Regions from separate parts of the Streptomyces sp. NPDC020884 genome, predicted to be linked through region 1. Evidence: riboswitches for the same ligand, from Rfam matches in the RefSeq annotation. Region 1 holds a riboswitch; each other region holds the start of a gene.
What was found. A riboswitch is a leader RNA that binds a small molecule or an ion and turns the genes downstream of it on or off. The one in region 1 is predicted to bind cobalamin.
Positions count from the first base shown of each region.

Region 1 (10,034 bases):
CAGCCCGTGGGACGACTCCCGTGCGGCGGAGGCGAGATCGGCGACGGTGTCGCCGGCCGGATGGGACCCGTACACCAGCAGGACGTGCCCCCTCCCGCGCAGGACGTCGAACAGCCGCACCGGATAGGCCGCGATGTCGTTCGTGAGGCCCCCGCAGTCCGGCGCCCGGTCGCCCGGCCGCGGCGCGCCGTCGTCGTCCGGCGGCGACGGCGTCACCAGCGGGCTGTCCCGGTAGCCGATGAGCAACTGGGCCTCGCGCAGCAGCAGCGTCCGCGGGTCCTCCGGGTCGGCCTGGACCCCCTCGGCGGCATGCCGCACGGTCCGCCCGACGACCTCCTCGCCGACCGGGTGACGCTCCGCGTCGTAACCGGCGAGCACCCGCGGCCCCGCCGCGTCCCCGACCGCCAGCGCCAGCTTCCAGGCCAGATTGCAGGCGTCCTGGATCCCGGTGTTCATGCCCTGGGCGCCGGTCGGCGGATGGATGTGCGCCGCGTCCCCGGCGACGAACACCCGGCCCCGGCCGTAGCGGTCCACCAGCCGGTGACTGATCCGGAACACCGACGACCAGCGCAGCGCGGACGCCGTGACCGGGGCCGGGGCCAGCCGGTCCAGAACCTTCTGGACATCGGCGAGGGCGGGCGCGGTGCCGCCCTCCAGCCCGTGGGCCACCCCGTCGCCGCCCGCCGCCCCGGACGCCTCCGCCTGCCGCGCGGCGGACAGCTCCGGCGGAACCAGCATCGACATCCGGTAGCGGCCCGTCCCCGGCAGCGGGATGCAGACCAGCAGATCGTCGATGGCACCGTCCTCGCCCCGGTGCATGGAGCGCACCCCGTACCCGGACGGCAGGTCCCAGCCCACCTCCACATCGGCGAGCATGTACTCCTCCGGGAACGCGCCGCCCTCGAACGAGAGCCCCAGTCCCTTGCGGACCAGGCTGTGCGCCCCGTCGCACCCCACCAGGAACCGGGACCGCACCTCCGCCTCGCCACCGGACGCCGTCGACAGCCGGCTCGTCACCCCGTCGGCGTCCTGGGCGAACGACACCAGCTCGGTGGAGCGCTCGATCGCCGTGCCGAAGCGCCCGAGGAACTCCTCCAGGACGCGTTCGGTCTCGTACTGCGGCAGCGCCGCGAAGCCGTACGGCACCTCCGGCGGCAGCACCAGCTCGATCCGCCCCTGCTCCACGCCGTTCAGGTACGTCAGCTGCCCGCGCATCGGGACCGCCGCGTCCAGCACGTCCCGCACCAGGCCCATCCGGTCGAAGAGCTCCAGGGTGCGGGGCTGGAGGCCCACCGCCTTCGCGAACGGCAGCCGGGCCGGGAGCCGGTCCACGATCCGGCAGGAGACCCCCGCCCGCCGCAGCTCCGCGGCGAGCGTCAGGCCGACCGGGCCGGCGCCCGCGATCATCACGTCCGTCGCCTCGCTGCGCACCACCGGTGTCTCCCGCCATGAGCCCCCACGGGCGGATGCCCTGGGCTCATCGTCGCGCGGCGGGCGGCTTCCGGCACCCCGGGAGCGGCCCGCGCCGGCGCGGTGCGGCGGTCCGCCTACGGCACCCGGGCCGTCCACTGCGGCGTACCGAACTTGGTGCGTACGAGCTCCTCGGCGCGCGCCAGCTCGGTGTCCGTCACGCTGCCCGCGGTGAGCCCGTGGCGCCTGCGGAAGGAGTCGATCATCCGTTCGATGACGACCTGGCGGGGCAGCCCGGTCTGCCGCCGCAGCGGGTCGACGCGCTTCTTCGCGGACCGGGTGCCCTTGTCGGACATCTTCTCCTTGCCGATCCGCAGGACCTCCAGCATCTTGTCCGCGTCGATGTCGTACGCCATGGTCACGTGGTGCAGCACCGCCCCCGGCCCGCCGTCCGGGCCGACCATCCGCTTCTGCGCGGCCCCGGCGATCTTGCCGACCTCGGTGGCGATGTCGTTGAGCGGCTGGTACCAGGCCTTGATCCCCATGTCGGCGAGGGCTTCGAGGACCCAGTCGTCCAGATAGGCGTAGCTGTCGGCGAACGACAGCCCGGAGACCAGGGACTGCGGAACGGCCAGCGAGTAGGTGATGGTGGAGCTCGGCTCGGCGAACATCGCGCCACCGCCGGAGATCCGGCGGACGACGTCCACGCCGTGCCGCTCGACACCCGCCGGGTCCACCTCGTTGCGCAGCGACTGGAAGCTGCCGATGATCACGGCGGGGGAGTCCCACTCCCAGACCCGCAGCGTCGGCGGCCGCAGCCCCGCCGCGACCTCCGCGGTGATCACCTCGTCCAGCGCCATGTGCAGCGCCGGCGACTGCGGGGCCTCGTGGATCAGCTGCCAGTCGTAGTCGCTCCACTCGGTCGCCTGCGCGAGGGCCCGGCGCACGGCGACGGCGACGCCCTCCGCGCTCAGCCCGAGCATCACCGTGGAGTCGGGCAGCGCCGCCTCGACGCGGGCCGCGAGGCCCGCCGTGTCGGTGGTGGCCGGGGCGCCCTCCAGCGCCGCGTCGATCGCCAGGATCGCCTCGTCCGGTTCGAGGAAGAAGTCCCCGGCCACCCGGACGTTCCGCAGCGCCCCGCCCGCCACCTCCAGGTCCACCACGACCAGCTTGCCGCCGGGAACCTTGTACTCACCGTGCACAGCGCCGCCTCCAGCTCCGGGTGGCCCGGCTCGGAGATGAGCCGGACACACCCGTGCATAACGCGCGGGGAAGGGCGAATCATCCCCGGCCCCCAGGAGATCAGCGGTGTGTGAACTCCGCCGGCCGCTTCTCGGTGAACGCCTTCATGCCCTCCTTCTGGTCGTCCGTCGCGAACACCGCGTGGAACAGGCGGCGTTCGAAGCGGACGCCCTCGGCGAGCGTCGTCTCGAAGGCCCGGTTCACCGCCTCCTTCGCCATCATCGCGACGGGCGCCGACATGCCGGAGACCGTCCCCGCGACCGCGAGCGCCTCCGTCAGCAGATCCGCGTCCGGCACGATCCGGGAGACGAGGCCGGCCCGCTCCGCCTCCTGGGCGTCCATGGTCCGGCCGGTGAGGCAGAGGTCCATCGCCTTGGCCTTGCCGACCGCCCGGGTGAGCCGCTGGGATCCGCCGATGCCCGGGATCACGCCGAGCCGGATCTCCGGCTGCCCGAAGACGGCCGTGTCCGACGCGATGACCAGGTCGCACAGCATCGCCAACTCGCAGCCGCCGCCCAGGGCGTAGCCCCGTACGGCGGCGATCGTGGGCGTGCGCAGCTGACCGAGCCGGTCCCAGGCGGTGAACCAGTCGCTGAGGTACATGTCCATGTAGCTCCGCGGCTGCATCTCCTTGATGTCCGCCCCGGCCGCGAACGCCTTCGCCCCGCTGCCGGTGATGACGATGCAGCCGACGTCCGGGTCGCGGTCCAGCGCCTCCGTGGCCTCGACGGTCTCCCGCATGACGTCCAGGCTCAGCGCGTTGAGCGCCTTGGGCCGGTTCAGGGTGAGCAGGGCGGTACGGCCCCGGCGCTCGACCAGGATGGTTCCGTACAGCCCCGGGGTGGACGTGCTCTCGCTGCTTTCGCTCTGCCCGCTCATGGGGTGGCGCCCTTCTCTGTGTCGGTGGTGTGCGCCGAGGCCGCCCGGATGGCCCGGACGATCCCGGAGAAGTCCTGGTCCGCCCCCGCGCCCTCGGCGAACCGTGCGTACAACTCGGCTGCTCGCAGGCCCAGTTCGGCGTCGACTCCGCCCGCGCGGACCGCGTTGGCGGCCAGCTGGAGGTCCTTGGCCATCAGCGGGGCGGCGAACCCGGGGCGGTAGTCGCGGTTGGCCGGGCTGGCCGGGACCGGACCGGGGACCGGGCAGTTGACGGTGAGCGCCCAGCACTGACCGGAGGCGGCCGACGCCACGTCGTACAGCGCCTGGTCGGACAGGCCGAGGCTCTCCGCGAGCACGAACGCCTCGCTGACGGCGATCATCGAGACGCCGAGGATCATGTTGTTGCAGATCTTCGCCGCCTGCCCGGCTCCGGCCGCCCCGCAGTGCACGGCCTTCCTCCCCATCACGGACAGCAGCGGCTCGGCCTGCGCGAACGCGGCCTCCTCGCCCCCGGCCATGAAGGTCAGCGTGCCAGCCTCGGCCCCCACCACCCCGCCGGACACCGGGGCGTCCAGCGAAGGGTGGCCGGCCGCCGCCGCTGCCGCGTGGGCGGCGCGGGAGTCGGCCACGTCGATGGTCGAGCAGTCGACGAACAGAGTGCCGGGACGGGCGGCGGCGAGCAGGCCCTCCGGCCCGTACAGGGACAGGACGTGGCGGCCCGCGGGCAGCATCGTGATCACCACATCGGCCACCGAGGCGGCGTCGGCGGCGGACCGCGCCCGCTCGACCCCGCTCGCCACGGCGGCCGACAGGCAGGCTTCGACCAGATCGTGGCCGAGCACCCGGTGTCCGGCCCTGACGAGGCCCGCGGCCATCGGGCCGCCCATGTGGCCCAGTCCGATGAAGGCGACGGTCGTGGTCACCAGGGCACCTCCTGCGGTGAGTCGGATGCGGCGAGGGACAGTTCCTCGCCGCCGGTCGGTGCGAAGTACCGGGCCACGTCCGCGTCCGTGACCTCGACGAGCGTGCCGGGCGACCACCGGGGTGCGCGGTCCTTGTCGATCACCTGGGCGCGGATGCCCTCCACCAGGTCGGGGGAGGACAGGGCCGCGTACGAGACGCGGTACTCCTGCTCCAGCACCCTTTCCAGCGGGCCCAGTTCGCGGGCCCGGCGCAGTGCGGCGAGGGTGACCTTCAGCGCGGTCGGCGAGCGGCCGAGGATCGTGGCCGCCGCCTCGCCCGCCGCCGGGGCGTCGGAGGCGAGCAGCCGCTCCACGATCTCCTCGACCGTGTCGGCGGCGTAACAGTGCTCGATCCAGGCGCGGTCGGCTTCCAGTGCCCCGGGGGGCGCGTCCCGGACGTGGCGGCGCAGCACCTCGGCGGGTGGTCCGGTCCGCAGTCCGGCGAGGAGGGCGGGCAGCTCCTCCTGCGGCACGAAGTGGTCGGCCAGCCCGCACAGCAGCGCGTCCCGGGCCCCCAACACCGCACCCGTCAGGGCGAGATGGGTGCCCAGCTCCCCGGGTGCGAGGGCCAGCAGATAGGTGCCCCCGACGTCCGGCACGAAGCCGATCCCGGTCTCCGGCATGGCGACCGCGGAGCGCTCGGTGACGATCCGGACGCTGCCGTGCGCCGAGACCCCGACCCCGCCGCCCATCACGATGCCGTCCATGACCGCGACGTACGGCTTGGGGTAGCGGGCGATCCGGGCGTTGAGCCGGTACTCGTCGCGCCAGAACGCGGCCGATGCCGTGCCGCCCGCGCGGGCGTCCTCGTAGATCGAGCGGATGTCGCCGCCCGCGCACAGGCCGCGCTCCCCGGCCCCGGTGATGACGACGGCCGCCACCTCGGCGTCGTGCTCCCACCGGTCCAGGGCGGCCGCGATCGTCTCCACCATCGTGTGGGTGAGGGCGTTGAGCGCCCTGGGCCGGTTCAGGGTGAGCACCCCCGTGCGTCCCTCGACGCACGCCCGCACCAGTTCCTCGGTCATCGCAGGGCTCCCGTCAGGCTCCGGGCCACCATGACGCGCATGATCTCGTTGGTCCCTTCCAGGATCTGGTGGACCCGCAGGTCCCGGACGATCTTCTCGATGCCGTACTCGGCCAGATAGCCGTAGCCGCCGTGCAGTTGGAGCGCCCGGTCGGCCACCGAGTAGCCGGTGTCCGTCGCGAAGTGCTTGGCCATCGCGCACAGCTTCGGGGCGCCGGCCACGTTCCGGTCGAGCGCCTCGGCGGCCTGCCGCACCAGCGCTCGGGCGGCGGCCAGCTCGGTCGCCATGTCGGCCAGCCGGAACTGCAGCGCCTGCGCGTCCAGCAGCCGGCCGCCGAACGCCTCCCGGCTCGCCAGATGGGCGAGGCTGCGGTCCAGGGCGCTCTGCGCACCGCCCAACGAGCAGGCGGCGATGCCGAGTCGGCCGCCGTTCAGCCCGTTCATCGCGATGCGGAAGCCGTCGCCCTCCTCGCCGAGCAGCCGGTCGGCCGGGATCCGGACCTCATCCAGCAGGACCTGCCGGGTGGGCTGGGCGTTCCACCCCATCTTCTTCTCGTTGGGCCCGAACGAGAGCCCGGGGTCGTCCCGTTCGACGAGGAACGCGGAGATCCCCCGGGGTCCGTCGTCGCCGGTGCGGGCCAGCACGATGTAGAGGTGCGCGGCGCCCGCCCCGGAGATGAACTGCTTCGTCCCGCTCAGCACGTAGTGGTCGCCGTCGCGCACTGCACGGGTGCGCAGCGCGGCGGCGTCGGACCCCGCGCCCGGCTCGGTCAGGCAGTAACTGCCCAGCCGCTCCATGGTGCAGAGCGCGGGCAGACAGCGGCTCCGCTGGTCCTCGCTGCCGTACCGGTCGATCATCCAGCCGACCATGTTGTGGATGGAGAGATAGCCCGCGATGGACGGACAGCCGGTGGCCAGGGCCTCGAAGACCAGGACGCCGTCGGAGCGGGAGAGCCCGGACCCGCCGACGTCCTCGCGTACGTAGACGCCGCCGAGGCCGAGCCGCGCCGCCCTGCGCAGCACGTCGACGGGGAAGTGCTTGTCCTGGTCCCAGGCCACGGCGTGCGGGGCCAGGTGTTCCTGGGCGAAGTCCAGGGTCGTCTCGACGACCGCGAGCTGGTCGTCGGTGAGGAGCGTGGTCACGGCACTCATCCCATGGTCGGAATCGTGAAGCTCGCGCCGTCCCGGATCCCCGAGGCGGGCCAGCGCGATGTGACGGTCTTCGTACGGGTGTAGAAGCGGATGGCGTCCGGCCCGTGCTGGTTCAGGTCCCCGAAACCGGACCGCTTCCAGCCGCCGAAGGTGTGGTACGCCACCGGCACCGGGATCGGCACGTTGACGCCGACCATGCCGGTGTCGACGCGGCGCGTGAAGTCGCGGGCGGTGTCGCCGTCGCGGGTGAAGAGCGCGACGCCGTTGCCGTACGGGTGCTCCGACGGCAGCCGCAGCGCCTCCTCGTAGTCCGCCGCACGGACCACGCAGACCACCGGGCCGAAGATCTCCTCCTGATAGATCCGCATGTCGGGCGTGACCCGGTCGAAGAGGGACGCGCCCGCGAAGAAGCCGTCCTCGTGGCCTTCCAGGGTGAAGTCCCGCCCGTCGACGACCAGTTCGGCGCCCTCCTGGACGCCGAGGTCGACATGGCCGCGGACCCGGTCCACCGCGTCGCGGCCCACCAGCGGCCCGAAGTCGGCGTCCGGGTCGTCCGAGCGGCCGATCCGCAGCTCGGCGATCCGCTCGGTGAGCCTGGCGACCAGCGCGTCGGCGGTGGCCTCGCCCACCGGCACGGCCACCGAGATCGCCATGCACCGCTCGCCCGCCGAGCCGTATCCCGCGCCGATCAGCGCGTCCACCGCCTGGTCCAGGTCGGCGTCCGGCATCACGATCATGTGGTTCTTCGCCCCGCCGAAACACTGCGCGCGCTTGCCGTGCGCGGCGGCGGTGGCGTAGATGTGGGCGGCGATCGGGGTCGAGCCGACGAAGCCGAGCGCCTTGACGCGCGGGTCCTCCAGAAGCGTGTCCACGGCCTCCTTGCCGCCGTTGACGACATTGAGCACCCCGGGCGGCAGACCCGCCTCCAGGAACAGCTCCGCCAGCCGCAGCGGCACCGAGGGGTCCCGCTCAGAGGGCTTGAGGATGAAGGCGTTTCCGCAGGCCAGAGCGGGTGCGGCCTTCCACAGGGGGATCATCGCGGGGAAGTTGAACGGAGTGATGCCCGCGACGACCCCGAGCGGGCGGCGCAGCGAGTGGACGTCGATCCCGGCCCCCGCGTTGTCGCTGAACTCGCCCTTCAGCAGATGCGGGACACCGGCGGCGAACTCCACCACGTCCAGCCCGCGCGCGATGTCGCCGTGCGCGTCGGCCACGGTCTTGCCGTGCTCGGCGGAGAGCAGCCGGGCCAGGGAGTCCCTCTCCTTCTCGACGAGCTGGAGGAAGCGCAGCAGAACCCGGGCCCGGCGCTGCGGGTTCCACTCGCCCCACGCGCTCTGCGCCTCGACGGCATCCGCGATGGCCGTGGTGGTCTGGGAGCGGTCGGCCAGCGGCACGCGGGCCTGGACCCGGCCGGTGTTGGGGTCGTGGACATCGCCGTAGACGCCCGAGGTGCCGGGCGTGTGCTTGCCGCCGATGAAATGGGTGAGTTCGCGGACCATGGAAGCCTGCTCTCGTCGGTGAGATCGTCAGGTGAGATCCGGGATGGCGCGCGGCGGCCACCGGCGCGCGGCGCACCGGTGGTTCGGTGCGCGGGCGTCGAGGGGCCTGCCGTGGTGGACGCGAAGGGCGGGGGCCGTCAGGGGGCGGGGAGAACCGCTCGCCGGGACAGGCCTGCGGGGCCGTGGGTGCGGACCGGTGCCATGCGTGTCTGCTCCATCCTCGTGGAAACACGGAACAACCCGCGGCCGGTATCCTGACTCCCGGATCAGCGCGCGTCCTCATGCCTTCCCGACGGCTGCTTCGCCGTCAGTGGCGTGTCCTGCGAGGACGAACTCCCCGGTCACAGTGGCGGGACCGCGCCGGAATCACACCGGCTTCCCTGACACCACGGGCCTTGAGGGCGCCCGGCTGCGTACCGGTCACCCCGCTGCCCCGAAGATATAGTTGGACGTCCTAGTAAGTCCACCCCGCCTCGCCCCGGACCCGATCCGCACCGCATCGCACGGGGGCCGGGCGGGGGAGTCCGTCACGGGGGCCGAGGCGCAGCGCATCGGAAGAACCACCAGGAAGAACGGCTGACATGAGCGACGCACCACGCCACCTCCTCGTCATCGGCATGGGAGCCGGCGACCCCGACCACCTGACCCTCGCCGCGGTGAAGGCCATGCGCCGGGCCGACGTCTTCTTCGTGCTCGGCAAGGGCCAGGAGAAGGAGTCCCTGACCCGGCTGCGCCGGGACATCCTCGACGAACACCTCACCGGCTCCTACCGCGTCGTGGAGGCCGAGGACCCGTGGCGGGACCGCACCCAGCAGGACGCCGGGCGCTACACCTCGGCGGTCCACGACTGGCGCCACCGCCGCGCCGACCTCTGCGAACGCCTGATCGCCGAGGAGCTCGCGCCTGGGCAGTGCGGAGCCTTCCTCGTGTGGGGCGACCCGTCGCTCTACGACAGCACGCTCGCGATCCTCGACGACATCCAAGGGCGCGGCACGGTGGAATTCAGCCATGCGGTGATCCCCGGGATCAGCAGCGTCTCCGCCCTCGCCGCCCGCCACCGCGTCACCCTGAACCGGGTCGGCCGCCCCATCCGCATCACCCCCGGCAGGCGCCTCGCCCAGGGCTTTCCCGAGGACGACGGCGACATCGTCGTGATGCTCGACGGGCATGAGACGTTCACCCATCTGACGGGCAGGGGTCTGTGGATCCACTGGGGCGCGTACCTCGGCACCCCCGACGAGATCCTGGTCTCCGGCCCGCTCGACGAGGTCGCCGGCCGGATCAGCCGACTGCGCGCGGAGGCCCGCGAACGGCACGGCTGGATCATGGACACCTACCTGCTGCGCCGGACCCCGGACGGCACGGACGACTGACGGCCCGGACGGCTGACGGCCGACAGTCGACGGTCCACGTCGAGGCGCGGACGGCGATGGCCTCCGCACCTCGTCGTCGGACCGGCAGGGTGTCAGCGCCTGATCTCGTGCGCCCTGATCACGCCGAGCCCGTGCCCCAGGCTCGGGCATTCGGCGGTCAGGTCGTCGCCCCGCACCAGGTAGTCGTACACCCGGCCGTCCGCCGGCCGCTCGGTCGCGCGATACAGCGTGCCGTTCACGGTGATCGTCCAGTCGTCGCCGTCCTGGGCCCACCCGACTGTCTTCTTCATACGGCGTTGTCCCTTTCCTCGGTCGGCTCGCCGCGGGTCGGCGGCCGTGTAGTGGGAAGAAGAACGGCTTGTGACGCTCCGTGGTTCCGCGTTCTCTACGCCATTCGGTTACAGCTGGGTCACTGCCTCCACACAGTCGAGGTCAGCGACCTGACCGGAAATCAGGAAGTGCGTGACGAACAGCAGAACGGGCGTGGAACGCC
Region 1 is NZ_JBIRRY010000006.1:10,650-20,683, reverse strand. It holds gene ACH4UK_RS19510 (FAD-dependent monooxygenase) at 1-1,434, opposite strand, end outside; gene ACH4UK_RS19505 (biotin/lipoate A/B protein ligase family protein) at 1,548-2,612, opposite strand; gene ACH4UK_RS19500 (enoyl-CoA hydratase) at 2,713-3,531, opposite strand; gene mmsB (3-hydroxyisobutyrate dehydrogenase) at 3,528-4,454, opposite strand; gene ACH4UK_RS19490 (enoyl-CoA hydratase/isomerase family protein) at 4,451-5,518, opposite strand; gene ACH4UK_RS19485 (acyl-CoA dehydrogenase family protein) at 5,515-6,669, opposite strand; gene ACH4UK_RS19480 (CoA-acylating methylmalonate-semialdehyde dehydrogenase) at 6,666-8,168, opposite strand; cobalamin riboswitch at 8,395-8,574, opposite strand; gene cobF (precorrin-6A synthase (deacetylating)) at 8,750-9,541, shown strand; gene ACH4UK_RS19470 (hypothetical protein) at 9,634-9,831, opposite strand.

Region 2 (10,034 bases), on a different contig from region 1:
AGGTGTTCTTGATCGCGTCCCGGTAGCGCTCGTAGAAGTCCGGGTAGCGCATGGGACGCAGGGTCAGTTCGAAGCCCGGGTCGAGCAGGTTCTTGGTGTCGTCGGTGCTCATTACTGGCAGGCCTCGCAGGACTCGGGGTTTTCGAGGGAGCAGGCGATGGCCTCCGCGTCGGGAGCCGAAGCCTGCTGTACGGGAATGGGGGCGGCGGCCGCCGCCTGTCCGGACGCGGCACGGGCGATCCGGGTCGCCGGGCGCGAACGCAGGTAGTACGTCGTCTTCAGCCCCTGCTTCCAGGCGTACGCGTACATCGAGGAGAGCTTGCCGATCGTCGGCGTCTCCAGGAACAGGTTCAGCGACTGGCTCTGGTCGAGGAACGGCGTACGGGCCGCCGCCATGTCGATCAGGCCGCGCTGCGGGATCTCCCACGCGGTGCGGTACAGCGCCCGCACGTCCTCGGGGATCCAGGCGAAGCCCTGCACCGAGCCGCTCGCCTCGCGCAGCGCCTCGCGGGTGCGGGCGTCCCACACGCCGAGCTTCTTCAGCTCGTCCACCAGGTAGGCGTTGACCTGGAGGAACTCACCGCTGAGCGTCTCGCGCTTGAACAGGTTGGAGACCTGCGGCTCGATGCACTCGTACACCCCGGCGATCGAGGCGATCGTGGCGGTCGGCGCGATGGCCAGCAGCAGCGAGTTGCGCATGCCGGTCTGCGCGACCCGGGCGCGCAGGGCGTCCCAGCGCTCCGGCCAGTTCAGCTCGGTGTCGTAGTGGTCGGGGTGCAGCACACCGCGCGCCGCCCGGGTCTCGGACCAGGCGGGCAGCGGGCCGGAGCGCTCGGCGAGGTCGCAGGACGCCTCGTACGCGGCCAGCATGATCCGCTCGGAGATCTTCGTGGAGAGCGCGCGGGCCTGCGGCGAGTCGAACGGCAGGCGCAGCTGGAAGAAGACGTCCTGGAGGCCCATCGCGCCCAGGCCCACCGGCCGCCAGCGGGAGTTGGAGCGCCCGGCCTGCTCGGTCGGGTAGAAGTTGATGTCGACGACCCGGTCCAGGAAGGTCACGGCGGTCCGCACGGTGGCGTCCAGGCGCTCCCAGTCGATCGAGCCGTCGGCCACGAACGCGCCGAGGTTGACCGAACCCAGGTTGCAGACGGCCGTCTCGCCGTCGTCGGTGACCTCGAGGATCTCCGTGCACAGGTTCGAGGAGTGAACGACCCGGCCCGGCTCGGCCGTCTGGTTGGCGGTCCGGTTGGAGGCGTCCTTGAACGTCATCCAGCCCTGGCCGGTCTGCGCGAGGGTCCGCATCATCCGGCCGTACAGCTCACGCGCCGGAATCGTCCTGCGGGCCAGGCCCTTGGCCTCGGCCGCGCGGTAGGCCGCGTCGAACGCGTCGCCCCACAGGTCGACCAGCTCGGGCACCTCGGCGGGGGAGAAGAGCGACCACTCGGTGTCCGCGTCGACCCGGCGCATGAACTCGTCCGGGATCCAGTGCGCCAGGTTCAGGTTGTGCGTACGCCGCTGGTCCTCACCGGTGTTGTCGCGGAGCTCCAGGAACTCCTCGATGTCCGCGTGCCAGGTCTCCAGGTAGACCGCCGCCGCGCCCTTGCGGCGGCCGCCCTGGTTCACCGCCGCGACGGAGGCGTCCAGCGTCTTGAGGAACGGCACGATGCCGTTGGAGTGCCCGTTGGTGCCCCGGATCAGCGAACCCCGGGCACGGATGCGGGAGTACGACAGACCGATGCCGCCCGCGTGCTTGGAGAGCCGCGCCACCTGGTGGTAGCGGTCGTAGATCGAGTCCAGCTCGTCCTTCGGTGAGTCCAGCAGGTAGCAGGAGGACATCTGCGGGTGCCGGGTGCCGGAGTTGAAGAGCGTGGGGGAGGAGGGGAGGTAGTCCAGCCGGCTCATCAGCCCGTACAGCGCGGCGACCTCGTCCAGCGCCCGCACCGAGTCGTCCTCGGCGAGGCCGGCGGCCACGCGCAGCATGAAGTGCTGCGGGGTCTCGATGACCTGGCGGGTGATCGGGTGGCGCAGCAGGTAGCGGCTGTGCAGCGTACGCAGACCGAAGTAGCCGAAGCGGTCGTCGGCGCCGTCCGCCAGCGCCCGCTCGACGAGCTCGTCCAGCGCCTTGGCGTGCGACTCCACGAACGCGGCGGTGCGGTCGGCGATCAGGCCCTCGCGGTGCCCGACGGCGACCGAGGCGGCGAAGGACGTCGCGCCCTGCCCCGCGGCCTCGTCCGCGATCGTGCGGGTCAACAGCCGGGCGGCGAGCCGGGAGTACGCCGGGTCCTCGGAGATCAGCCCGGCGGCGGCCTCGGTGGCCAGCGAGCGCAGCTCGGCCTCGTCGGAACGGGCGTTGCGCCCGCGCAGCGCGGCGGCGGCGACCCGTCCGGGGTCGGTGTCGGGAAGATCGACGGTGAGGTCGGTCAGGGTCCGCAGCAAAGCGGTCCCGGGTCCGTCGTTCGTGCCTGCTCCGGACGTGGTGGAGGCAGCGGATTCGGTGGCTGAAACCGGATCGGCGGGCGCGATGGTCACTGGGCTTTCCCTCGCTCGGCAGGGGCCGGCAGAAGGCGGGGGAGCCGGGCAGCGCGAAACCCGGGGCAGGGCAGCACAACTGACGGCGTCCACCGGCCTGTCCGCGAGGCCCGGACGTCTGGCGTCCGGTTCGGTCGAGCCGGACGCGCTGTCGACAGGTCTTCGGACTTGTAGGTGCGCAAAAGCGCACCGATCACACCGTTGCGGGACAGTTCCGGATTCGCACCGGATTCCCCTGCGGCGACAGCGAGGTCGAGCATACATGTGGGGGCCGCCAGATGATGCGGCCCCCACATGTTGTGTCGCGACGATTCACTACGCCCCTCGAAGGACCGCCCCCAGCTCCAGCCGGAAGGTCATGAGACGCAGGCCCGGCACCGGTTCCCAGTCCCGTTCGGGGGTCCGCAGAAAGCCGAGCCGACGGTAGATCCTATGGGCTCCGAGCATGGCCGGCTGCGTCGACAGCACCAGCGCCCGCACCCCGTGGGCGGACCGGGCGCGCTCGACGCACGCCCGCACGAGGGCCTCTCCGACGCCCCGCCCGCGCCCCTCGCGGGCCACGGCCAGCATCCGGAATTCGGCCTCGTCCGGACCGGCGATGTCGCGCCACGGGGTGCCCGGTGCGGCATACGTCACACCGCCGAGCACCGCCCCGTGCGCGTCGAGCGCGACGAGGACCTCGGCCTCGGCCGCGCGCTGTCCGACCGCCCGCAGCTTGAGCAGATACGGGTCCTGCGGGCCGTCCAGCAGATTCTCGCCGAGATACGCCTCGGCGATGATCTCGCCGAGGACGGCGTACTCGCCGGGCTCCGCCACCCTGATCGTCAGATCCATCAGCCACTCGCTCCCACGTCGTTGTTGGGGGCTCCGTCGCCCACCGGCGGCAGGTCGCCGCGCTCGACCGGCTGCCGCCCGGAGGCCTCCCCGGCCGGTGGCAGCACCTGGTCCAGCTCGTGGTCGTCGGCGCGGTGGGCGAGCAGCGAGGCCGACCGCAGCGTCGCCCGGTCCACGTCCCGGAGCGTGCCGCTCACCGTGACCACGAGTCCTGCCTGCTCCCGGGCGTACGCGTGGCCCGACGCCGTGGCGCGGTACCACTGTCCGCCCTGCCGCTCGCAGGTCACCACGGGCTCCTGGCCGCCGGCGGGCGCGGGATGCTCCGTACAGTCGGCCACGGCGTGCGGGCGGCGCTCCACCGACAGTTGGATCCGCCCGCCCTCGGGCGTGGTGTAGACGCTGCCGAACCCGTCGTCGCCGATCACCCCGACCGACTGGCGCGCCAGCGTGTAGCCCGCGGCCTCGGTCACCCACACATGCTCCACGACGGTCTGCAGGGCCCCCGCCCGCGCCTCCAACTCCGCCCGGTCGGGGGCCGGAGCGGCGGAGGTGCTCCGGCCCGCCGTCACCGCGCCGGGCGCCCGCTCCGTGCCGCATCCCGTCGCCGCCAGGGCCAGAGCCGTCGTCACGGCCGGCAGCACGGCCCGGAGCGGCCGGAATCTCGGTGTCATGGGCACATCCTTTCGTACGGCGAAGGCTCCGCGCACCGCGCAAAGCGGCCGGGCCGCCGCCCGCTCCGCCGAGGGAGGGACGACGGCCCGGGTCAGGGCGTCCGGCGGGTCAGTGACCGCCCGGAGCACCCGCCGTGGCCGGCGGGAGCTCCGTCTTGACGCCCGGGTCGCCGGCGTCCGCCGTGTAGTCGGAGGGCGAGGTCTCGTCGATCCCCACCGGGGCCTTCAGCGCGTTCAGGACGAACGTGAGGACGATGACGACCACCAGGTTCAGCACGAACGCGGTCAGACCGATGTAGCCGATCTCACCGATGCCCGGGATCTCCTTGGAGGACCCGCCGAAGTGCTTCTGCGTCGGGCTCGCCACGCCGTACGCGGCGATCGTCCCGTACAGCATGCCGACCGCCCAGCCGGCTATGAGCGCCCAGCGGTGGAACCACCGGGTGAACAGGCCGCCGACCAGGGCGGGCATCGTCTGGAGGATCCAGATCCCGCCGAGCAGCTGGAAGTTGATCGCGACCGTCTTGTCCATCGTCAGGACGAACGCCAGCGCCCCGACCTTCACCAGCAGCGACACCAGCTTGGAGACCTTGGTCTCCTGGGCGGGTGTGGCGTCCGGTTTGAGGAAGTCCTTGTAGATGTTCCGGGTGAAGAGGTTCGCCGCGGCGATCGACATGATCGCGGCGGGCACCAGCGCGCCGATGCCGATCGCGGCGAACGCCACACCGGCGAACCAGTCCGGGAACATGTTCTCGAAGAGCTGCGGAATGGCCAACTGGCCGTTGTCCACCTTGATCCCGGCGGCGATGGCCATGAAGCCGAGCAGCGCCAGCAGACCCAGCATCAGCGAGTACAGCGGCAGGATCGTGGTGTTGCGCCGGATCACCTCACGGCTGCGGCTGGACAGCGTCGCCGTGATGGAGTGCGGATACATGAACAGCGCCAGCGCCGAGCCCAGTGCCAGGGTGGCGTAACCCCACTGCCCCATCTCGCCCGGGATCAGCGAGCCGCGCGGCTGCCCGGTCTTCGGGTTCTCCTGGGCGAACGCCTCGCCCGCCTTGGAGAAGATCTCGTCGAAGCCGCCGAGCTGGATCGGGATGTAGATGATGGCGACCGCGATGACCAGGTAGATCAGCCCGTCCTTGACGAACGCGATCAGCGCCGGCGCCCGCAGCCCGGAGGAGTAGGTGTACGCGGCCAGCACCGCGAAGGCGATCAGGATCGGCAGGTCCTTGATGAACCAGTGCGTGTTCTCGCCGCCGCCGACGCCCATCACGTCCAGCACCGCCTGGATGCCGACGAGCTGCAGGGCTATGTAGGGCATGGTGGCGAGGATGCCGGTGACGGCGACCGCCAGCGACAGCCCCTTCGACCCGAACCGGCCGCGGACGAAGTCCGAGGTGGTGATGTACCCGTGCTTGTGCGACACGGACCACAGCCGGGGCAGGAAGGTGAAGATCAGCGGGTAGACCAGGATCGTGTACGGCACGGCGAAGAACCCGGCCGCGCCCGCCGCGTAGATCGCCGCCGGGACGGCGACGAAGGTGTACGCGGTGTAGAGGTCGCCGCCGAGCAGGAACCAGGTGACCCAGGTGCCGAACGACCGGCCGCCCAGGCCCCATTCGTCGAGGGTCGCCTCGTTGTCGGCCCTGCGCCAGCGCGCGGCCATGAAGCCCATGACCGTGACGGCCACGAAGAAGAAGATGAAGACGGCGAGTGCGACGCCGTTCACGCCGTCGTTCATGCGGAAGCCCCCGCCTTGCGGGCGCGCTGGTCACGCTGCCACAGCTTGTACGCGATCATCGTCAGCGCGGTCGAGATGACCACCCAGAGCATCTGGTACCAGTAGAAGAACGGGATGCCGATGAACTTCGGCTCGATCCGGGCGTACGAACTCACCCAGAGCATCGCGACGAACGGCGCGACGAGACAGATCCCGATGACCACTCTCGCGGGTGTGACCGTGGGTGGTTTTGCCTCTGTGTCTTCCGGCATGTGGTGACTCCGTCCCCTCGCTGATCACCGGTGCAATGGGCAGGAAATCTAAGGGACACGTCCGCCCAGCGTCACCCCCTGTCCGCATTGCGGTCCGGCAACGGTGATGTATCGCAACGGGACACGGGTGCGGCGCCGGGTCGGTTCACCCAGCCGAAAACGGGCGGTGGCCCGGGGATGTCGTCCCCGGGCCACCGCCCTGTGCGTACCGCGTCGTCGCTCCCGGCGCCGGGAGCGCGCTCAGGCCGGACTCAGTCCGTCGGCCGTTTCAGGCGGGCCACGAACTTGTAGCGGTCGCCCCGGTACACCGAGCGCACCCACTCCACCGGTTCGCCCTGGCCGTCCACCGAATGGCGGGACAGCATGAGCATCGGCAGACCCACGTCGGTGCCCAGCAGCCCCGCCTCGCGCGGGGTGGCGAGCGAGGTCTCGATGGTCTCCTCCGCCTCGGCGAGACGGACGTCGTACACCTCGGCGAGCGCGGTGTAGAGCGAGGTGTACTTCACCAGCGAACGGCGCAGCGCCGGGAAGCGTTTGGCCGAAAGATGGGTGGTCTCGATCGCCATCGGCTCCCCGCTGGCGAGCCGCAGCCGCTCGATGCGCAGCACCCGGCCGCCCGTCGAGATGTCCAGCAGACCGGCGAGCGTGTCGTCCGCCGTGACATAGCCGATGTCCAGCAGTTGGGACGTGGGCTCGAGGCCCTGGGCCCGCATGTCCTCGGTGTACGAGGTGAGCTGGAGGGCCTGGGAGACCTTCGGCTTGGCGACGAAGGTGCCCTTGCCCTGGATGCGTTCGAGGCGGCCCTCGACGACCAGTTCCTGGAGCGCCTGGCGCACGGTGGTGCGCGAGGTGTCGAACTCGGCGGCCAGGGTGCGTTCGGGCGGCACCGGGGTGCCGGGCGGCAAGGTGTCCGTCATGTCGAGGAGATGCCGCTTGAGCCGGTAGTACTTCGGTACGCGCGCCGTGCGCGTACCGGCACCGGTCTCGCTCCCCGTACTGCCCCCGTCGGCACCCATGGCCCGCCTTCCCGACTGCTGCGTTGCTGCCGTCACCGGCTCCTCCGTCTGTCGCGGCTCACATGGTGGCACGGTCCGGTCACGGGTCGTCGCCCTCCCTTAGGTGTCGGTCCTATAACGGACGCGAGTGCACTTCTTATACACCCTTGACACCCCTAAAGGTCTAGGCCAAGCTCCCGGTACTGGTCTAAACCATTAAAGACCAGGTCCAGCCCCAGCAGAACTCGTCGAATGACTTCGCGGTGGGTGGGGTTGCAGCATCCCTGAGGAGGGTTTGACGTGAAGCGCAAGCTCATCGCGGCTATCGGTGTCGCGGGCATGTTGGTTTCGGTCGCGGCGTGTGGTTCCGACGACAAGCAGTCGTCCGCGGACCCCAAGGACCGCAAGGAAAACCTGACCGTCTGGCTCATGGGCGAGGCTCAGTCCACCTGGCCCGAACTGGTCAAGGACGTCAATGCCGAGTTCAACAAGAAGTACCCCGGTGTCACCGTCAAGGTTCAGTACCAGCAGTGGGCCGACAAGGTCAAGAAGCTGGACACCTCCCTCGGTGGCGACAAATTCCCGGACGTCGTGGAACTCGGCAATACCGAGACCATGCAGTACATCCTCAATGGTGCGCTCGGAGAAATCGACCCCAAGAAGTACGAGAACTCGGACACCTGGATCAAGGGTCTGAAGGACACGTGCTCCTTCGAAGGCAAGACCTACTGCGTTCCTTACTACGCCAGCGCCCGCCTGGCCGTGTACAACAAGGACATGCTGAAGGCCGGCACCGGCAGTGACGCCCTCCCGCAGACCGAGGACGAGTTCCTCGCCGCGATGGACAAGGTGGACGCCGAGCTCGGCAAGAAGGACAAGCGCGCCTCCTCGCTCTACTTCCCCGGCCGCTACTGGTACGCCGCGATGTCCTACGTCGCCGCCTTCGGTGGCCAGATAGCCGAGTACGACGAGGGCAGCAAGGAGTGGAAGGCCTCCCTGTCCACCCCCGAGGCCCAGAAGGGCATCCAGCACTACGTCGACCTGGTCAAGAAGTACAACAAGGCCGACGTGACGAAGGACGAGCAGGACCACGCCAACGTCATGGCCAACGAGAAGGCCGCGGTCATCTACGGCCAGGCCTGGGAGGCCGGCAGCGTCACCACGGGCGAGAACGGCAACCCGAAGCTCGAGGGCAAGATCGCCACGGCCGGTATGCCCGGACCCGAGGGCAAGGCGCTCCCGTCCTTCATCGGCGGCTCGGACCTCGCGACGATCTCCAAGTCCAAGGTCCAGGACCTCGGCGAGGAGTGGATCTCCCTCTTCACCAACGCGAAGTCCATGGAGGTCCTCGCGTCGAAGAACATCCTCCCCAACAACGAGAAGCAGCTCGAGCCGCTGAAGGCCAAGCCGGAGACCGCCGCCATCGCCAACGCGGTGCCGGACGCCTGGTTCACGCCGATCGCGCCGGGCTGGGCCTCCATCGAGAAGGAGGAGATCCTCCAGAACATGCTCCTGGAGATCGTCAAGGGCTCCTCCGTCGCCGACGCCACCAAGAAGGCCGACGACAAGATCAACGCGCTGATCAACAAGGAAGCCTGACCTTCCGATCGCCAGGCGGGGCCCGGCGCCAATGCCGGGCCCCCGCTCCTTTCCAGCAAGTGAACGCCGTGAATTCCGGGGCCCGCCCCGGACCCGCGATGGAAGGTCAGCCACGTGTCTGCCGCTGATACCAAGGCCGCCGGGCCGCCGGTCCCCGTACCACCCGACCCGCAGGCGACCGGGAAGTCGTCCTTCGACGACGATGCGCCCCGGGTACAGAAGAGGAAGCGGAAGAAGGGCGAACTCCTCCCCTACTTCCTGATCCTCCCGGCGATCGTGGCGATCGCCGCCGTCTACCTCTACCCGCTCGGCAAGACGGTCATCATGTCCTTCCAGGACATGGGCCGCCGTGAGCTGTGGTCCGGAGAGCCGGCGCCATGGGTCGGCTTCGAGCAGTTCACCAACATCCTCGGCGACTCCGAGTTCTGGTGGGTCACCTTCCGCACGGTCGTCTTCATGGCCATCTGCGTGACGCTGACCATGGGCATCGGGCTGCTGGTCGCCCTGCTCATGCGCAAGCTCTCCACCTGGGTCCGGCTCGTGCTCACCGCCTGCCTCATCGCCGCCTGGTCGATGCCGCTGATGGTGGCCGCCTCGATCTTCCGGTTCATGGCCGACTCCGACTACGGCCTGATCAACACTTTGATCGCCAAGGTCGTCGGCGAGGACTGGCTCGGACACAACTGGTACCTCGACCCGATCCAGGGCTTCGGCATCATCACCCTGCTGGTCGTCTGGGGCGCCATCCCGTTCGTCGTCGTCACCCTGTACGCCGCCCTCACCCAGGTCCCCCAGGAACTGGAGGAGGCCGCCGCCCTCGACGGCGCCAGCGCCTACGGCATCTACCGGTTCGTCACCTGGCCGGTCATCAAGCCGGTCTTCACCATGGTCGCCACCCTCTCGGTGATCTGGGACTTCAACGTCTTCGGCCAGATCTGGCTGCTGCGCGGCAACAAGCCCGAGCCGGAGTACGAGACCCTCGGCCTCTACTCCTACTCCAAGGCGTTCGAGTCCACTTCCTTCAGCCAGGGCACCGCGATCGCCCTGATCACGGTGCTGCTGCTGTCCGGCGTGGCCGTGTACTACCTGCGCCAGCTCATGAAGACGGGAGAGGTCGAATGAGCAGCTCGACCCAAACACAGGTGCTGCGCCCGGACCGCAAGAAGAGCCGGCTCCACTTCGACCTCATCGGCCTCGGCATCGCCCTGGTCATGGTCTTCCCGGTCTACTGGCTGGTCATCAGCGCCCTGCGGCCCAACCGGGAGATCCGCAGCTACGACCAGACCCTGTGGCCCACGTCGATCACCTTCGACAACTTCGTCCGGGCCACCGAGCAGCCGAACTTCGGCACCGCCATCCAGTCCAGCCTGATCGTCGCCGTCACCGCGGTGGTCGGCGGCATGATCATCGCGAC
Region 2 is NZ_JBIRRY010000002.1:636,232-646,265, reverse strand. It holds gene ACH4UK_RS09605 (ribonucleotide-diphosphate reductase subunit beta) at 1-112, opposite strand, end outside; gene ACH4UK_RS09600 (ribonucleoside-diphosphate reductase subunit alpha) at 112-2,526, opposite strand; cobalamin riboswitch at 2,662-2,798, opposite strand; gene ACH4UK_RS09595 (GNAT family N-acetyltransferase) at 2,842-3,360, opposite strand; gene ACH4UK_RS09590 (hypothetical protein) at 3,360-4,031, opposite strand; gene mctP (monocarboxylate uptake permease MctP) at 4,141-5,775, opposite strand; gene ACH4UK_RS09580 (DUF3311 domain-containing protein) at 5,772-6,026, opposite strand; gene ACH4UK_RS09575 (GntR family transcriptional regulator) at 6,278-7,042, opposite strand; gene ACH4UK_RS09570 (sugar ABC transporter substrate-binding protein) at 7,322-8,620, shown strand; gene ACH4UK_RS09565 (carbohydrate ABC transporter permease) at 8,735-9,742, shown strand; gene ACH4UK_RS09560 (carbohydrate ABC transporter permease) at 9,739-10,034, shown strand, end outside.
Region 2: linked by a shared signal. The riboswitch ahead of ACH4UK_RS09600 (ribonucleoside-diphosphate reductase subunit alpha) and the one ahead of ACH4UK_RS19480 (CoA-acylating methylmalonate-semialdehyde dehydrogenase) in region 1 are both predicted to bind cobalamin.

Region 3 (10,034 bases), on a different contig from region 1:
CGGCGGGATGATGGCGCGTACGGCGGCGCTCACCTCTCCGTACGAGGGCACGACCGAAAACGTCGGCCGGCTCCAGGACGACCCCGACCGCCTCGCGGCTCTCATCGTCGACGGCCACCTCGCCGGCTGGCAGCTGGCCGTCCACGCCATCGGGGACCGGGCCGCCGACCTCGCCCTGGACGCCCTGGAACGGGCCCAGAAGCTGCGGCCCCGCCCGGACGCGCGTCACCGTATCGAGCACGCCGGGCTGATCCGCCCCGACCAGCTGCCCCGCTTCGCCGAGCTCGGCGTGAGCGCGGTGGTCCAGCCCAGCTTCCTGCGCTTCTTCGGCGACGACTACGCGACGGTGATGGGGGAGGGGCGGGCCGGCTGGATGTACCGGGGCCGGGGGTTCCTGGACCACGGAGTCGCCCTGGTCGGCAGCTCGGACCGGCCCGTCACGGACGGTGCGCCGCTGCGGGCGATCCAGTTCATGGTCGAACGCGCCTCCGCCTCGGGCCGCCTCATCGGTCCGGACGAGGCCGTCACCGTCGACGAGGCGCTGCGGGCCTACACGGTCGCCGGCGCCCACGCCTGCCGCTGGGAGGACACGGTGGGCGCCCTCTCGCCGGGGATGCGTGCCGACCTCGTGGTGCTGGGCGACGACCCGCACCGCGTGGACCCCTCGCGGATCGGGGACATCGAGATCCTCGGGACCTTCGTGGACGGCCGGGACGCCCGCGCCGAGGGGTGACGCTGCCGCCGCCGGGCGCAACGCCGAACGGCAGGTCCGGGACTGACGGCCCCTCCGCTCCCACCGGCTCCCAACTCCGCCCGCGCCGACCCGCTGTGAGGGCTGCCGGTCGGTCGACCGGCAGCCTCCCGAACCCCGGCGGCCGAACAATAAGCTGCCCTTTCCGTGTTATTTAGGGTGAATGCGGACATGGGCCCGTAGGTTGGGGAGAAACGCCACCCGGGTGGCGTCCCGCGCCGCAAGTCATGAACGAGGAAAGGCAGGGCAGGTGAACGTGCTGGGGATCATCGCCTCCGGTGTGGCCGCGCTGTTCATCACGGTCGCACTCGCCAAGGGCGCCCGCCGCGTGGCGCTCCGCCCCCACGCCCCGGACGAACCGGGCGGACGTGCGCCACGGGCCGGGACACTGCGCAGAACAGGTGGTGCGGCGGCCGTGCTCGGCGTCGGCGCGGCGGCCGGAACGGCGTGGTGGCTCGGGGCCGCGGACGGCTCCGCCGGCTCCGTCGCCGGGCTGCTCGCCGGGGCCGGGACCGTGGCCGCCCTCGGCCTGGTCCACGACCTCAAGCCGCTGTGGGGCGCCCTCCGCCTCGCCGTGCAGACGGCGGCCGCGGTCCTCGTCGTCTGCTGTGCCGGACTGTCACCGGTGGCGGGCGTCCTGGCCGTTCTCTGGATCGTCCTCGTCGCCAACGCGTTCGCCCTGCTCGATCACGCCGATGGGCTCCTGGCCGCCGTCGGCGTGGTCACCGCCGCCGGGCTGCTCACCTGCGCCGCCGTCGACGGCAGCCCCGCCCTCGCCCTGCTGCCGGCCACCCTGGCGGCGGGCCTCGTCGGCTTCCTGCCCCACAACTGGCGCCCCGCCCGCCTCCAGCTCGGCGCGTCCGGTGCGCAGTTCACCGGATTCACGCTGGCCGCCTCCGGTGCGCTGATCCAGGCGGCCGCCCCGTCGGACCGTGCCGCGTGGGCCGCGCTGCCGGTCCTGGCGACGGTGGCCCTCGCCGACACCGCCCTCGTCCTGATCTCCCGCCGCCGCGCCGGGCGCCCCCCGCTGCGCGACACGGACGACCACATCGCGCACCGGCTGCGCCGGGTTCGCGTCACCGTGCCGGGCACGGCGATCCTCCTGGCCCTGTGGGCGGGCGTGCCCGTGACCGCAGGGGCGCTGGTGTACGCGGAACTGCTGCACCCCGCGCTCCTCCTCCTGCCGCTGGTCGGGACGGCGGCCGCCGTGTTCGCCCTGCTGAGGATCCCGGCGTACGCACCGCACCGCACGACCCCGCCCCGTGCCGCCGCCCGGCGCACGACCCCGCACGCCACCGGCGCCGCGATCCCCTCGGCCGCCGCCGCGCCGGGCCGTACAGCCTCCGCGTCCGCCGCCGCACCCGCCGGCACCGCCAGGACCGCCGAGGGGCACCCCACCGTGCCGCCCCCGCCCACCGGTCGCTCCGCCGCCGGGGTCGCCGCCGAGCGCGGCTGACACGCCCGGCCCGTCGTCACCCCCGCAGCCGGCCGAGGGTGGCGCGGGCCGCGGTGCGCGCGTAGGGGGAGACCATCAGATACGGCGCCCACGGCCAGGTGTGCCGCAGGCAGTACACCCACCACTGGCGCGGCGGCAGCTCCCGTACGGAGGTCACCCGGCGCAGCGCCTCGCGGACGCCGATCCCCGGCTCCAGGGAGCCGGGAGCGCCCGGTCCCCGCACACTCTCACCGGCATGCCCCGGGGCGACGAACGCGCTCACCCCGGCCCGCCGTGCGCGGCAGCCGTGGTCGTAGTCGCCCATCCGGTGGCGGAAGACCTTGTCGGGGTCCCCGACGAGGTCGTACACGGCGCGGGACACCAGGACCACCCGCCCGTCGTACGTGTCGCAGCGCTCAGGCCGGTGCTCACCGGGCTCGACGAGCGCCAGGGACCTGCCCCGTCGCCCGGAGTACACGGTGTCCCCGTACGCGTTCCGCACCGCGCCGACGACGACCGCGTCGGGCCCGACCGCTTCCGCCGTGCGCAACAGCGTGGCCAGGGCGCCCGGGAAGAGTTCGACCCCCTCGTCGAGCCACAGCTGATGCGTCCACCGATGGCTCGGCCCGCCCGGCGCGCCGCCGAGCGGGCCGCCGCCCCCGCCGCCGCTGCGGCTGTTGCGGCTCGCGATGCGCAGCGCCTGGTTGCGCGGGACGTCCGCGCCCACCGACATGACCTCCACCGCCGGATGCCGCAGCCGGACCGCCTCCGGCGTACCGTCGGTGCTGCCGGTGTCCACCAGATGCACGCCGAGCGTCGTCCCGGCGGGAAGCCCGCGCTGCACCTCCAGGGCGCGCAACGCGGACAGCGTCCTCGCGCGGCGGTCGTGACTCGTCATCAGCACGGCCAGGTGAACGGAGTGCACAGCGGGCTCCTCGCATCCTGAATCTCATCATTCATGCATAAAAGCTGATATTCCGCATAGGCTGGGCGGGTGAGCGCCCAACCGACCGCGAACCCGCTCCGGCTCCAGCGGGACCCCGCGTCCCCGTACCGCTCCGGCCGTGTCGTCCCGGTGGTCGCCTTCCTGCTGGCCGCCCTGTGCGTGACGACGGTCGCCCTGACCGCGACCGTCCGGTCCACGGTCGCCTCGCCCGGCTTCTACCAAGCGGTCCTGGACGAGGAGTCGGCCTACGACCGCCTCTACAGCGAGGTGCTCGTCGACCCGGAGATCTCCCCCGTCACCCGCGACCTGCTCGCGCACCTGCCGGTGCCCGAGGCGCTGGTGACGTCGAACATCAAGGTCGTGCTGCCGCCCGCCACCGTCCGCGCTCTCGCCGACCAGCAGATCGAAGCGGTGACCGGCTATCTGCGCGGCGACCGCGACGAGCTGCGACTGACCGTGGACATCGCTCCGGTGCTGGAGAACCTCGGCGACCTCGCACGCATCTACTTCGGCGATCTGGTGGCCAACCTCCAGGGCCGCGACGAGCCGGACTTCGAACGGTTCACCGCCGACCTCGGCACGGCCCTCGACGCGCTCAAGGACGGCCGGGCTCCCGCGCTGCCCGCCTTCCCGCTCACCGAGGACCAGGCGGACCGGGCCGCCGACGCCCTGCTGGCGGCGGCCCCCGAGCAGGACCGGGCGGCCCTGCGCCCCGAGATCGAGGTGGCCCTGGCGGAAGGAGACGTGTCGACCGCGCTGGCCGCCACCGCCGCTGCCGCGCTCTCCGACGGCTCACGCAGCGCGGCGGCCGACCTGCGCACCACGATCGAGGGCGGTACGTGGGACCTCACCGACACCCTGGCCGCTGCCGGGAACGACCTCACGGCCCTGGAGCGGGCCCGCGACACCATCCGGCTCCTGACCCTGCTCCAGGTCCTTGCCATCGCCCTCGCCCTGGCCTCCCTCGCGACGCTCTGGTTCACCGGCCCCGCCGCTCCGGCCCGGCGGCTGATGCGGCTGGGGCAGGCGCTCGCCTGCGGGGGAGTCCTGACCGCCGTGGCGGTGCTGCTGATCCGCCCGATCACCGGGGGCCGGTTCCTCGCCACCCCGTCCTCCTGGGCCCCGAGCGTCACCGCGCTCGTCGACGACCTCCAGCGCAACGCGGTGAACCAGGCGGTGGCCACCGGGCTGAGCGCCGCTCTGGCGGGTCTCGTCGGCGGTGTGCTCCTCACCGGCGCGGGCTGGGTGCTGCTGACGCGACCGAGCCGGGTGCCGACACCGACCCCGGCGATGGTGCGCGGCACGGCGGCGGGCGTGGCCTGTGCCGCGCTCGCCGCCGTACTGATCGTGCCGCCCGTCCTCGGCCCGTCCGCGCCACGCCCGTGCCTGGGCAGCAGCCGGCTGTGCGAACTGCGGTACGACGAAGTCGCCTACCTCACCTCGCACAACGCCATGTCCACCACCGCCGACCGCTTCATCGGGCCGCTCCAGGACCCCGACATCACCACCCAGCTCAACACCGGCGTCCGGGCCCTCCAGCTCGACACGTACCGCTGGGAGAGCCCGCAGGACATCGCCGAACGCCTCGACGCTCCCGAGTTCACCCCGGAGCAGCGGCGGCTGATCTCCGGAGCGATCGACAAGGCCAACCCGCCGCGCGAAGGTCTGTGGCTCTGCCACGGCGTCTGCCGCGCCGGGGCCATCGAACTGGTCCCGGCCCTGGAGGACATCGGCGACTGGCTGCGCGCGCACCCCAACGAGATCGTGACACTCATCGTCCAGGACGACATCAGCCCCGAGGACACCGAGGAGGCGTTCCGCGCCGCCGGCCTGGACGAGCTTCTGCACACCCCGTCGGCGGACCCGGACGCCCCGTGGCCCACCCTGGAGGAGATCATCGACAGCGGCCGCCGACTGGTGGTGTTCGCCGAGAAGGCCGATGGTCCGGCCCCCTGGTACCGCAACTTCTACCGGTACGGGATGGAGACCCCGTTCGCCTTTCGGAGCCCCTCCGACATGACGTGCGCGCCCCACCGGGGCGGCACCGGGAAACAGCTCTTCCTGCTCAACCACTTCATCACGAACGCGGGCGGCAGCCGGCTGGACGCGGGCCGCGTCAACGCCCGCGACCATCTCCTGGAGCGGACCGGGGCCTGCGAGGCGGAGCGTGGCAGCCCGGTCAACTTCATCGCCGTCGACTACACGACGGTCGGCGACGCGCTCGGCGCGGTGAACGAGCTGAACTCCCGCCGGGCGGAAGGCGGCTGACGACACGCCCCGGCCGGAGGCAGCTCTGCTCCGGCGACGCGTCCGCCATCCGAAACCCCGGGGGAGCCGCGCGGGGAGCGTGAGAGGCTACGTACCCAGAGGCTCCCCACCGTGCGGACGGAGCCGGACGACTGCCCACAGATCGGGAATCAGCTGCCCATGACTCCTTCGAGCGACTCCGCACCGCACGGTGCTCCCGCCGCCGTTCCGTCCCCCGGCGACGGGCCCCGAAAGCCGGGCACGGGCCGCCTGCTGGCCGTGAGCGACCTGCACGCGGCGGTGAGCGACAACCGGCCGATCGTGGAGTCCCTGCACCCGACGTCCGACGCGGACTGGCTGATCGTCGCGGGCGATGTGGCGGAGCGCCCCGAGGACATCCGGTGGGCGCTCGCACTCCTCGCGGAACGCTTCGCCCATGTGATCTGGACCCCCGGCAACCACGAGTTGTGGACTGTGGCGAAGGATCCGGTCCAACTGCGCGGCCAGGCCCGCTACGACCACCTCGTCGAGCTGTGCCGGGACCTCGGAGTGACGACTCCGGAAGACCCCTTCCCGCTCTGGCCGGGCCCCGAAGGACCGGTGGCGATCGCGCCGCTCTTCCTCCTGTACGACTACACCTTCCGCGCCCCGGGAACGCACACGAAGGAGGAGTCGCTCGCCGTCGCGCACAAGTCCGGCATCGTCTGCAACGACGAGTACCTCCTCCATCCGGACCCCTATCCGACCCGGGACGACTGGTGCCGTGACCGGGTCGCCACGACCGTACGCCGGCTCGAGGAGCACGACCCCGAGATACCCCTCGTCCTCGTCGGGCACTGGCCGCTCGTCCGGGAGCCCACGTCGGTGATGTGGTACCCGGAGTTCGCGCAGTGGTGCGGCACCGAACTGACCGCCGACTGGCACCGCCGCTTCAACGTCACCGCCGTCGTCTACGGCCACCTCCACATCCCCCGTACGACCTGGTACGACGGGGTGCGCTTCGAGGAGGTCTCCATCGGCTACCCCAGGGAATGGCGCGAGAGGGGACACCCGCGCGGCCTGCTGCGGCAGATCCTTCCCTACGAGGGCGCACCCGCCCCACCGGCCGGGACCGGCGCCGAACCGTCCGCACGGCGGCGTACCCCCGGAGGCTCCTCGTGATCGAGCGGCTGCTGCCCGCCGACGTCTCCTGCGCGGCCACCCGCGCCGAGAGCGTCCCGGACGCACCCCTCTTCCCCGAGGAGGAGGCACTGATCGCCAAGAGCGTGGCCAAACGAAGAAACGACTTCGCGACGGCCCGCGCCTGCGCCCGGCGCGCGATGGCCGGACTCGGACTGCCGCCCGTGGCCGTGCTCCACGGCTATCGGGGCAGGCCGCTGTGGCCCGAGGGAATCGTCGGCAGTCTCACCCACTGCGACGGGTACCGGGCGGCGGCGCTGGCCCGTGCGACGGACGTGCTGTCGCTCGGCATCGACGCGGAACCGCACGCCCCGCTCCCCACCGGCGTACGGGAGTTGGTGACGCTGCCCGCCGAGCGCGAGCGGATCGGCCCGGCTCTTCCTGAAGGCGCGGACGAAATCCACTGGGACCGTGTCCTGTTCAGTGCCAAGGAGAGCGTCTTCAAGGCCTGGTATCCGGTGACCGGCCTCGAACTCGACTTCACCCAGGCGGAGCTGACCTTCCAGCGGACGCATGCGCCCGCTGTTCCTGCTCCCCTCTCTCCTCCTCCCTCTTCTCCTTCTCCTTCGGCGGCGGCTGCTGCTGCTGCGGGAGAGGGAACCGGGTCCGTGGATCGCACCGCCGCGGGCACCTTCACCGCCCGTCTGCTGCTCACGGACCCGGCCCTGCCGACGACGCTTCACGGGAGTTGGCGGATCGAGGACGGCATCGTCGCCACCGCCGTGCTGGTCCGGCCCGACTGGCGGGCGAGCGGCACGTCCTGATGTTCAGCCGGCCGGGGGAGCGGTCAGCGGGCGGCCCAGCCCCACGTTCCACCGGCCAGCCCGCCCGCTGAGTTCGGTCAGCGTCAGCGGGGCGACGTCCAGCCGCCAGAACGCCTCCGCGGGCAGCCGCAGTCCGTGGACGACCGCCGCCCGGACGACGGCGACCTCGGCCACGGCCAGGGAGCTCGCACCGGGTGCGTCCGGTCCGCCCAGGGAGTCCAGCCATCCGCCGACCCTCCCGACCAGGTCCCGCAGCGACTCGCCGCCGTGCGGAGCCGCCGAGGGGTCGCCGAGCCAGGCGGCCACCTGCTCGGGTTCGGCGGCGGCCACGTCGTCGAGACGGCGGCCCGCCCAGCGCGCCAGGTCCCAGCCGGCCAGGGCCGGTTCGGCCCGTGCCGCCAGGCCGAGTGCCTCGCTGGTCTCGCGGCACCGCACGGAGGGGCCGCAGAGTACGAGGTCGCGTCTCGGCACCGCGTCGGCCGCCGCCCGCGCGCGCTCCCGGCCGGACCGGTCCAAAGGAGCGTCGCCGTCGAAACGGGCCTCCCGCAGGCCCGCGTTCATCGCCGGTGAGATCAACATCACCCGTGCTGTCATGTCCCTGCCTTAACTCGCTCACCATGGGCCCCACAGCCCTTTCGTCCCAAGGGATCCGTGCTCTGCGGCTCCGCAGATTGGACCATGGCGGCGGCTGAGTACAGGCGGTATGGTCACGTCGACCATGACGAAGGTGTGACGGAAGCCCGGTGAGAATCCGGCACGGTCGCGCCACTGTGAACCCGCACCTGTGCGGGGAAGTCAGACCCGGCACCTTCGTCCGAGGCACCACAACAGGGACGCGTGTTCCCACAGGAGGTCCGCCGTGGCACAGTCCGCCGCTCCCGCAACGGAAGCGTCTGCGATCACCCCGATCTCGGCGAAGGCCCTAGCCCCTTGGGCGGTCTTCTTCGGCATTCTCATGCTCGTCCTGCTGTACTTCGTCGGCGCCGAACAGGGCGCCACCGCGCTCATCTCGGGCGAAGGCGTCCACGAGTGGGTCCACGACGGCCGTCACCTGCTCGGTTTCCCCTGCCACTGAGGTTCCCGAGGCGCCCGAGGCGCCTCAGGGGCCAGGCAATCAGCGGACACGGGAAGCAAGAGAAATCAGGGAACCATCGTGAACTCCATATCTGTCAGAGCTCTGCTCGTGCGCGGCATGCTCGCGGGCCTGATCGCGGGAGCGCTCGCGCTCGCCGTCGCCTATTTCCTCGGTGAGTCCCAGGTGGACGCGGCCATCGCCCTCGAAGAGGCCCACAGCCACGACCACGGCGGCGGTGAGGAGCTGGTCAGCCGCACCATGCAGGCCACCGGCGGACTCGCCACCGGCGTTTTGGTCTTCGGCGTCGCCGTGGGCGGGATCGCCGCCCTGGTGTTCTGCTACGCGCTGGGCCGCATCGGCGACTTCGGCCCCCGGGCCACGGCCGCGCTGATCGCGGGCGCCGCCCTGCTCACGGTCTACGTCGTGCCGTTCCTGAAGTACCCGGCCAACCCGCCTGCCGTCGGCAATCCCGACACCATCGGCAAGCGCACCACTCTGTTCTTCCTCATGGTCGCCCTCAGCGTGCTGCTCGCCGTCGCCGCCGTCATCATCGGCAGGCGGCTCGCACCACGGCTGGGCAACTGGAACGCGACCATCGCGGCCGCCGCCGGCTTCGTCCTGCTGATCGGCCTCGCCTACGCCTTCCTGCCGTCCTTCGACGAGGTGGGCAAGGACTTCCCGGCCGGCCTGCTGTGGGAGTTCCGGCTCTCGACGCTGGCGGTCCAGGCGACGCTGTGGAGCGCCTTCGGCCTGATCTTCGGCTACCTCACCGAACGGCATCTGACGCCTGCCGCCCGTGCCGGGACGCCCCGTGCCGCGAGTGCGGTGAACTGAGCCGGTCCCGAAGGCCCGCGCCCGCGCCCACGCACCATCTGCACAGACGCACAGACGCACAGACGCACAGACGCACAGACGCACAGACACAGATGACTGAACCCCGCCGGGACGCATCCGGCGGGGTTCAGGCGTCTCTGCGTCTGTGCAGGTGAGGGGATGACGAAAGTCGGGTAGCAGTGCTCACTAGCATCGCTACGTTTTGGGGTAGCGATGCTAACCACATCATGTTAGCGTTGTTGATGTCGGGTTTCACGGAGTCGCCGCGACCCCCTGTCGCCAGGAGTGCATGTCATGACCGAACAGTCCGCATCGACATCGACCGAGCAGTCCCCCCGCACCGGTGACACCCCCCGACGGGTGGCCGTGGTCACCGGGGGATCCCGGGGCATCGGCCGCGAGAGCGCGGAGCGGCTGGCCGCCGACGGCTTCGCCGTCGTCGTCAACTACGCGGGCAACCGGACCGAGGCGGAGGCCGCCGTCGCCGCCATCACCGCCGCGGGCGGCGAGGCCTTCGCGCACCAGGCGGACGTGGCCGACGAGGTGGCGGTCGCGGCACTCTTCGATGCCGCCGAGGCGGCGTTCGGCGGCATAGACGTGGTGGTGCACGCGGCGGGAGTCATGGCGCTCGCCCCGCTGGCCGAGCTCGAACTCGACACGCTGGACCGGATGCACCGCACCAATATCCGCGGCACCTTCGTCGTCGACCAACAGGCCGCGCGGCGGCTGCGCGCGGGCGGGGCCATCATCAACTTCTCCAGCTCGGTGCTGTCGCTGGCCCTGCCCGGCTACAGCGCGTACGC
Region 3 is NZ_JBIRRY010000016.1:19,873-29,906, reverse strand. It holds gene ACH4UK_RS35960 (amidohydrolase) at 1-733, shown strand, start outside; gene ACH4UK_RS35955 (MraY family glycosyltransferase) at 1,002-2,207, shown strand; gene ACH4UK_RS35950 (glycosyltransferase family 2 protein) at 2,224-3,111, opposite strand; gene ACH4UK_RS35945 (hypothetical protein) at 3,181-5,400, shown strand; gene ACH4UK_RS35940 (metallophosphoesterase family protein) at 5,560-6,540, shown strand; gene ACH4UK_RS35935 (4'-phosphopantetheinyl transferase) at 6,537-7,322, shown strand; gene ACH4UK_RS35930 (histidine phosphatase family protein) at 7,326-7,916, opposite strand; adenosylcobalamin (AdoCbl) riboswitch at 8,043-8,137, shown strand; gene ACH4UK_RS35925 (CbtB-domain containing protein) at 8,182-8,397, shown strand; gene ACH4UK_RS35920 (CbtA family protein) at 8,476-9,231, shown strand; gene ACH4UK_RS35915 (SDR family oxidoreductase) at 9,526-10,034, shown strand, end outside.
Region 3: linked by a shared signal. The riboswitch ahead of ACH4UK_RS35925 (CbtB-domain containing protein) and the one ahead of ACH4UK_RS19480 (CoA-acylating methylmalonate-semialdehyde dehydrogenase) in region 1 are both predicted to bind cobalamin.